2 regions of the Bradyrhizobium sp. AZCC 1577 genome follow, and region 1 is predicted to be linked to the other one. Evidence: riboswitches for the same ligand, from Rfam matches in the RefSeq annotation. Region 1 holds a riboswitch; the other holds the start of a gene.
The links. Region 1 has a riboswitch for cobalamin ahead of V1278_RS07395 (ribonucleoside-diphosphate reductase subunit alpha). Riboswitches for the same ligand answer to the same signal wherever they lie in the genome.
Positions count from the first base shown of each region.

Region 1 (3,408 bases):
AGCCGGCCTTCCCGCACGTGATTGAGCAGATTGATCGAGCCGAGATTGCAGACGGCGGTCTCGTCATCGGAGGTGTTAAGCGTGATCTCGGTGCAGAGGTTCGAGGAATGAATCACGCCGGCATGGCGCTGCGGCGAGCGCAGATTGCAGGGATCCTTGAACGTGATCCACGGATGCCCGGTCTCGAACAGCATGGTCAGCATCCTGCGCCAGAGATCGGTGGCGCGGATCTGCTTGAACACGCGGATCTCACCCCGCGCCGCCTTTGCTTCGTAAGCTGCGTAACGTTCGGCGAATGCGTTGCCGTAGAGGTCATGCAGGTCGGGCGTCTCGTCCGGCGAGAACAGAGTCCATTCGCCGTCGGCCTCGATGCGCTGCATGAACAGGTCGGGCACCCAGTTCGCGGTGTTCATGTCATGGGTGCGGCGGCGATCGTCGCCGGTGTTCTTGCGCAGGTCCAAGAATTCCTCGATGTCGATGTGCCAGGTTTCGAGATAGGCGCAGACCGCGCCTTTGCGCTTGCCGCCCTGGTTGACGGCGATCGCGGTGTCATTGGCTACCTTTAGAAACGGCACCACGCCCTGGCTTTCGCCATTGGTGCCCTTGATGTGCGCGCCCAGCCCACGCACGCGGGTCCAGTCGTTGCCGAGCCCGCCGGAATATTTTGCGAGCAGCGCATTGTCCTTGACCGACTTGAAGATGCCGTCGAGATCGTCGGCGATGGTGGTGAGGAAGCAGGACGACAATTGCGGCCGCAGCGTGCCGGAATTGAACAGCGTCGGAGTCGAGGCCATGATGTCGAACGACGATAAGAGATCGTAGAACTCGATCGCGCGCGCCTCGCGGTCGATCTCACGGATCGCCAGCCCCATCGCGACGCGCATGAAGAACGCCTGCGGCAGCTCGATGCGATTGCCGTGCACATGCAGAAAGTAGCGGTCGTACAGCGTCTGCAGACCCAGAAACTGGAACGCCAGGTCGCGTTCCGGCTTCAGCGCGACTGCAAGCTTTTTCAGGTCGAAGCGCGCCAGATCGGGATCGAGCAGTTCGGCCTTGATGCCTGCCTTGATATAGGCTGGAAAGTACTCGCCGTAGCGCTCGGCCATCTCGGCCTGCGACGCGCTGGTCGGCGCATCATGCACGAAAGACAGCACCTCGGTGCGCAGCTTGTCGAGCAAGAGCCGCGCGCTGACATAGGCGTAGTTCGGCTCCTGCTCCACCAGCGTGCGCGCGGCCATCACCGCCGCCAGCGCCAGTTCGTCCTCGCTGATGCCGTCATAGAGATTGCGCTGCGTCTCGGCGAGCACCGCCGTGGCGCCGACTCCCTCGAGACCGGCGCAGGCTTCTTCGATGATCAGCGTCAGCCGCGCGATATCGAGCGGGACCTGCGCGCCGCTGGCCAGCGTGACACGTAACGAGGGCTTCCCCGATGGCTGGGCGGCCTTGGCCACGTCCTGTCCGGCGCGCTGGCGCGTGCGTTCCTCGCGATAGAGCACATAAGCGCGCGCGACCTTGTGGTGCTCGCTGCGCATCAGGGCGAGTTCGACCTGGTCCTGCACGTCCTCGATATGGAAGGTGCGGCCCTCGCTCATCCGGCGCGACAGCGCGCCGACGACGTCCGAGGTCAGTTGCTCGACGATTTCATGCACCCGGCGGGAGGCCGCCGCGCCATGTCCCTCGACCGCCAGAAACGCCTTGGTCATCGCGACCGAAATCTTGCTCGCGTCGAATTTCGAAACCGTGCCGTTGCGGCGAATCACCTGCATCGGCGGCTGCGATTCCGAGGCGGCAAGCGATTCGGGGCGCAGTCGGATGAATGGAGCGACGTTGGCTTCGCGATCGGGAGAGAGTGACATCAAGAGACCCCGTGATGGTGTTGGGGCCGGATGTCGGAGAAGACGCTGCTTCAAATGCTCGGCGAGAAACGCCGGCATGAGTCCGCAAGCGCCGCCGGGACACCCCGCCCGTGGACGTTTTTTCGGTGTCGCGGCAGGTCTCCTGGCTCGCAGGTCGCCGTCGTTCCCGTGTCTTCCCAATGCGATGCCGCATCAGTGACGTAAGATTCGGAAACAACTCACTGCTTACAGTTGCGGGGGCAGCGCCGGATTTTCGCGGCAAATACGCGATACACCGGCTTCCCTCTTAGCCACCATGTGTTGGGTCATGGCGGACCGTGACGGCTATATCTGGTGCGATTTGAACGAACGTGTCAATGGGGGAGCGGGCGATGTGCAAGAATTTCGGCGACGGAACCCCGCGGCTGTGAACAACGATGACAACGCGCCGGTGAATGTCGCCGAGTTGACGCGCCTGCCGCGTTGCCGATAAGTGGACCCGTCGTGGTTCTTCGGGAGACGTTCTTCCGAAGCTAAGAGGGAAGCCGGTGCGGCCGAAAAGCCAAAGCCGGAGCTGCCCCCGCAACTGTAAGCGGCGAGCCGCTGTCCAACAAAGTCACTGAGACCTCGCAAGGTTTCGGGAAGGCCGGACAGCAGCACTGACCCGCGAGCCAGGAGACCTGCCTCGACAACATACACGTCCTCGGGCGGGGTGTCCCGGTGGTGCGGTTGCGATTTTCCGCGCGCGCTCTGCCGTTCGCGAAAATCCAGACGTGTCACTTCGGCCTTTGCCCCCAACTTTTGGGGTTAAGCCAATGTCTACTTCCAATGCTACTTCTTCCAAAGCTACGTCTACTTCCACCATCTCCACTTCTTCGCTTCCCGTTGCCTCCCTCGGCGCGCCGCGCATCGGTCCGCGCCGCGAGCTGAAATTCGCTTTGGAAAGTTTCTGGTCGGGCGCAACCGACGAGAAGGCGCTGATCGAAACCGGCGTCGGGCTTCGCGCCGCCAACTGGGCGCGCCAGAAAAAACTCGGCGTTAGCGTGATCCCGTCGAACGATTTCTCGTTCTACGACCACGTGCTCGACACATCAGTGATGGTCGGCGCAATCCCGGAGATCTATCGCTGGAACGGCGGGCCGGTCCCGCTTGCGACTTACTTCGCGATGGCCCGCGGCGCGCAAGGCAAGCCGCATGAGGCGAGTTGCGGGCATGCCGGTCACGGACATGACGATGCGCACGGCGTGCCGGCGCTCGAGATGACAAAATGGTTCGATACCAACTACCACTACATGGTGCCCGAACTGACGAAGGATCAGAAATTCATCCTCGCCTCGCGCAAGCCGATCGAGGAGTACGAGGAAGCCAAGGCGCTGGGCTATCAAACCCGCCCCGTGCTGGTCGGCCCCGTCACGTTTCTCAAACTCGCCAAGAGCAAGGATGCCGGCTTCAATCCGCTGTCCCTGCTTGATCGCTTGCTGCCGGTTTACATCGAGGTGCTGCGCGAACTTGCCTACCGGGGCGCGGAATGGGTGCAGATCGACGAGCCGTGTCTCGTGCTCGATCTCGATAT
Region 1 covers NZ_JAZHRQ010000001.1:1,585,526-1,588,933, reverse strand. Annotated here, with positions in the region: gene V1278_RS07395 (ribonucleoside-diphosphate reductase subunit alpha) at 1-1,856, opposite strand, end outside; cobalamin riboswitch at 1,972-2,191, opposite strand; cobalamin riboswitch at 2,324-2,537, shown strand; gene metE (5-methyltetrahydropteroyltriglutamate--homocysteine S-methyltransferase) at 2,651-3,408, shown strand, end outside.

Region 2 (3,408 bases), 460 kb from region 1:
CACGGCCTCGGCGTCCTTTGGCGACAGCCGCGCCGGATCGGTTGCGCCATGCGGGTAGCGGCCGAGCGCCACGATATCGCGCGCCGGCAGCGGCCAATGCACGAGATGCCCCTGCGGCAGATAACCGAAGCGTTTGGCGCGCTCGCGGAGCGGCAGCGAGGCCAGCGCATCGCCGCCGACCGCGATCTCGCCTTCGGAGGGGATTAGGCCGGCCAGCGCTCGCAACAACGTCGTCTTGCCGGCGCCGTTCGGGCCGACCAGCGCCACCAGGTGTCCGGCCGACAGCGCCAGCGAAACGTCCTTCAGCACGACGCGGCCGGCAAGCCGCACGCCGATCCCCGTTGCGGTCAGTAGCGCCGCCTCGCTCATGCGACGCCTCCACCGAGCGCGCGGCGTTCGCGCATGATCAGATAGAGGAAGAACGGTACGCCGATGATCGAGGTCAGCACGCCGACCTTGATGTCCGACGTCGAGGGAATGATGCGCACCGCGATGTCCGCCGCCAGCAGCAGCGCCGAGCCGGCGAGTGCGCTCGGGACCAGCAGACGCCCGGGGTCATGGCCGATCAGGGGCCGCATCAGATGCGGCGCAACCAGGCCGATGAAACCGATGGTGCCGGTGACGGCGACCGCGCCGCCGACGCCGAGCGCGACGCCCGAAATCACGAACAGCCGCAGACGCCCCACATCGACGCCAAGGCTCTGCGCGGTTTCCTCGCCCAGGCTCAGCGCCCGAAAGGCATGGCGCTGGCTGAACAGCATCAGGGCGCCGGCAATGATGAAGGGAAATGCCAGCATTACATGCTGAAAGCTACGATCCTCCAGCGAGCCGAGCAGCCAGAATGCGATCTCCAGCACCAAGAAGGGATTGCTGGAGAGGTTCATCACCAGCGCGGTGGCAGCGCCTGCAAAGCTCGAAATCGCCAGTCCCGACAGAATGAGGATCAGCAGCCCGGCGTTGCGGCCGGCAATCGAGAGCAGCACGAACACCGACGCGAATGCTGCGACGATCGCCGCGACCGGGAGCGCATAGGAGCGCACGTCGGCGAGCCCGAGCGCAATCACCAGCACGGCGCCGAACGCGGCCGATTGCGGCGCGCCGAACAGCGAGGGCGAGGCCAGCGGATTGCGGAGCAAGCCCTGCAGCGACGCGCCCGACAGCCCGAGAATGGCGCCGATCGCCAGCGCCAGCAGCGTCCGCGGCAGGCGGATTTCCCGCACGATCACCTGCGCCACCTCGCTGCCGCCGCCGAACAGCGCTTCCGCCACCGCAAGCGGCGACAGCCGCACCGGACCGATACCGAGCGAGATCAGCATCAAGAGCACCACGAGGGCAGCAAGCGCTGCCGTCGTGCCGATCCGCCGGCGCGCGGCTTCCTCATTGGTCACGGTTACGGCCTCAACACTCATCGATCGTCCTAAAGCAGGTTTACCCGCCCCGGTACAGGTGGCGGGCAGGCGTGCTCATGCGGCAAAAATAGCGCACTCGTCCAGTGAGGATCGCCGGACGCCCCGGGGCGCATTGACTCGGACTTTGACAAACTTCTACCATAGTTCCCGACGGTTCCCGTTTTGGGGATCAAAAGGGAATGCGGTGCGGGGAAATCCCCCAATTCCGCGGCTGCCCCCGCAACTGTAAGCGGCGAATCCTTCGTCATAAGCCACTGGGCATCTCGGTCCTGGGAAGGCGACGATGGGGTAACGACCCGCGAGCCAGGAGACCTGCCGTCAGCCGTGGTCACACGCGAAGATGTCGGTCGGGGAGTACAGACATTAGCTTCACCTGAGTTGCTGAAAGCACATGGTGAGACTTGGTTCGCTGTGACGTGCCACTGACGTCATACCGAGGTCCAAGTCATGTCTTTCACCAACACAGCCACGCGGCGCCGCCGCTTTTGGCTCACCAGCAGCTTCCTGATACCCATCTCGCTTGGCATTTCCGGCGCACAGGCGCAGCAAACGGCGCCCGAGCAACTGCCACCGATCGAGGTAACCTCGCCCACTGACGCGAACCGGACCCGCGCCAAACCGACCTACGATGAAAGATCGACCTCGCGCCGCATCGTGCCCGCGGCTGCGCCGTTGACCGGCACGCGACCTGCGGCGGGGACCGGCTCGAACGTCGCATCGCAAAGCGCCCCGCAAGGCGCGGGCGCAGGCGGCGGACGGCAGTTCTCCGGCATCGTCGGCACGGCGTCGACCGTTATTACCGCCGAAGAGATCGCGCATTCGCCCGCACAAACGTTGCAGGAAATCATCGCGCAAACGCCGGGCGTGCAACTGACTAGCCTGTTTGGCGGCGTCAACGGCGCCAAGACCAGCGTCGACCTCCGCGGTTTCGGCGCTTTCGCGACCTCAAATACCCTGGTGCTCATCAACGGCCGAAGGCTCAACGACATCGACATGGCCGGCGTCGATTTTTCGACCATTCCGCGCGATTCGATCGAGCGGATTGAAATCACCCGCGGCAACAGTGGCGCGGTACTGTATGGCGACAACGCGGTCGGCGGTGTCATCAATATCGTCCTGAAGAACGGCGTCGGCGGCCCACCAGTCGCCATTCGAAGCGAGGCCGGCGTCGGCTCGTTCAATCAACGACTTGCGAATCTCTCGGCCACGACCAATTACGGACCGTGGTCGACATCGTTCTATGGCAACGCAATCAAGTCCGACGGCTATCGGGAAAACAATGCGCTCGACCAGCGCAACGGGGTCGGCAATCTCAATTACTCCACGCCCGACCTCAAGGCCTTTCTCACGGTGACCGGTGACGACCAAAAGCTCGGATTCCCCGGCGGCCGCTTCGTCGATCCCTCGATCGGTCTCAACGAACTGGTCACGAACCGCCGGGGCGCCGCCACGCCGTTCGATTACGGCAATCAGCAGGGCGCCAGCGCCACCGCCGGTTTCACAAAAACGCTGTGGAACGGCGCCGAACTCATCGTCGACGGCGGCGTGCGGAAGAAGGATACGCAAAGCGGTTTCTTCGGTGCGGTACCGTTTGCTTCGCCGCTGCCGAGCTTCTCCTCGACCTATAACGATGCGGCACTGCAGACCTGGTCGATCACGCCGCGACTGAGTGTCAAGAACTCGATACTCGGGATGCCCTCACAGATCCTGACCGGCATCGATTATTACGATGCGACGTTCAACCAGGAACGCGGGGCGTTCAAAGGCCTTCCGCCCACCCACATCTACGATCTGTCGCAACAGTCGGTGGCGGGCTATTGGCAGCAGACCGTCGGTCTGCTGCCGACGACGGATTTCTCCTACGGCGCCAGGATTCAAAATACCAGCCTGAGTGCCCGGGATCGGTACGACCCCAACGCGCCCGGTTGCGCCATGTTCTTTAACTGCAGCGCTCAGGCCTTCCCGTTGGACAGCAACGAAACGCAATATGCGCTGCATG
Region 2 covers NZ_JAZHRQ010000001.1:1,129,069-1,132,476, reverse strand. Annotated here, with positions in the region: gene V1278_RS05200 (ABC transporter ATP-binding protein) at 1-369, opposite strand, end outside; gene V1278_RS05195 (FecCD family ABC transporter permease) at 366-1,409, opposite strand; cobalamin riboswitch at 1,544-1,743, shown strand; gene V1278_RS05190 (TonB-dependent receptor) at 1,857-3,408, shown strand, end outside.
Region 2: linked by a shared signal. The riboswitch ahead of V1278_RS05190 (TonB-dependent receptor) and the one ahead of V1278_RS07395 (ribonucleoside-diphosphate reductase subunit alpha) in region 1 are both predicted to bind cobalamin.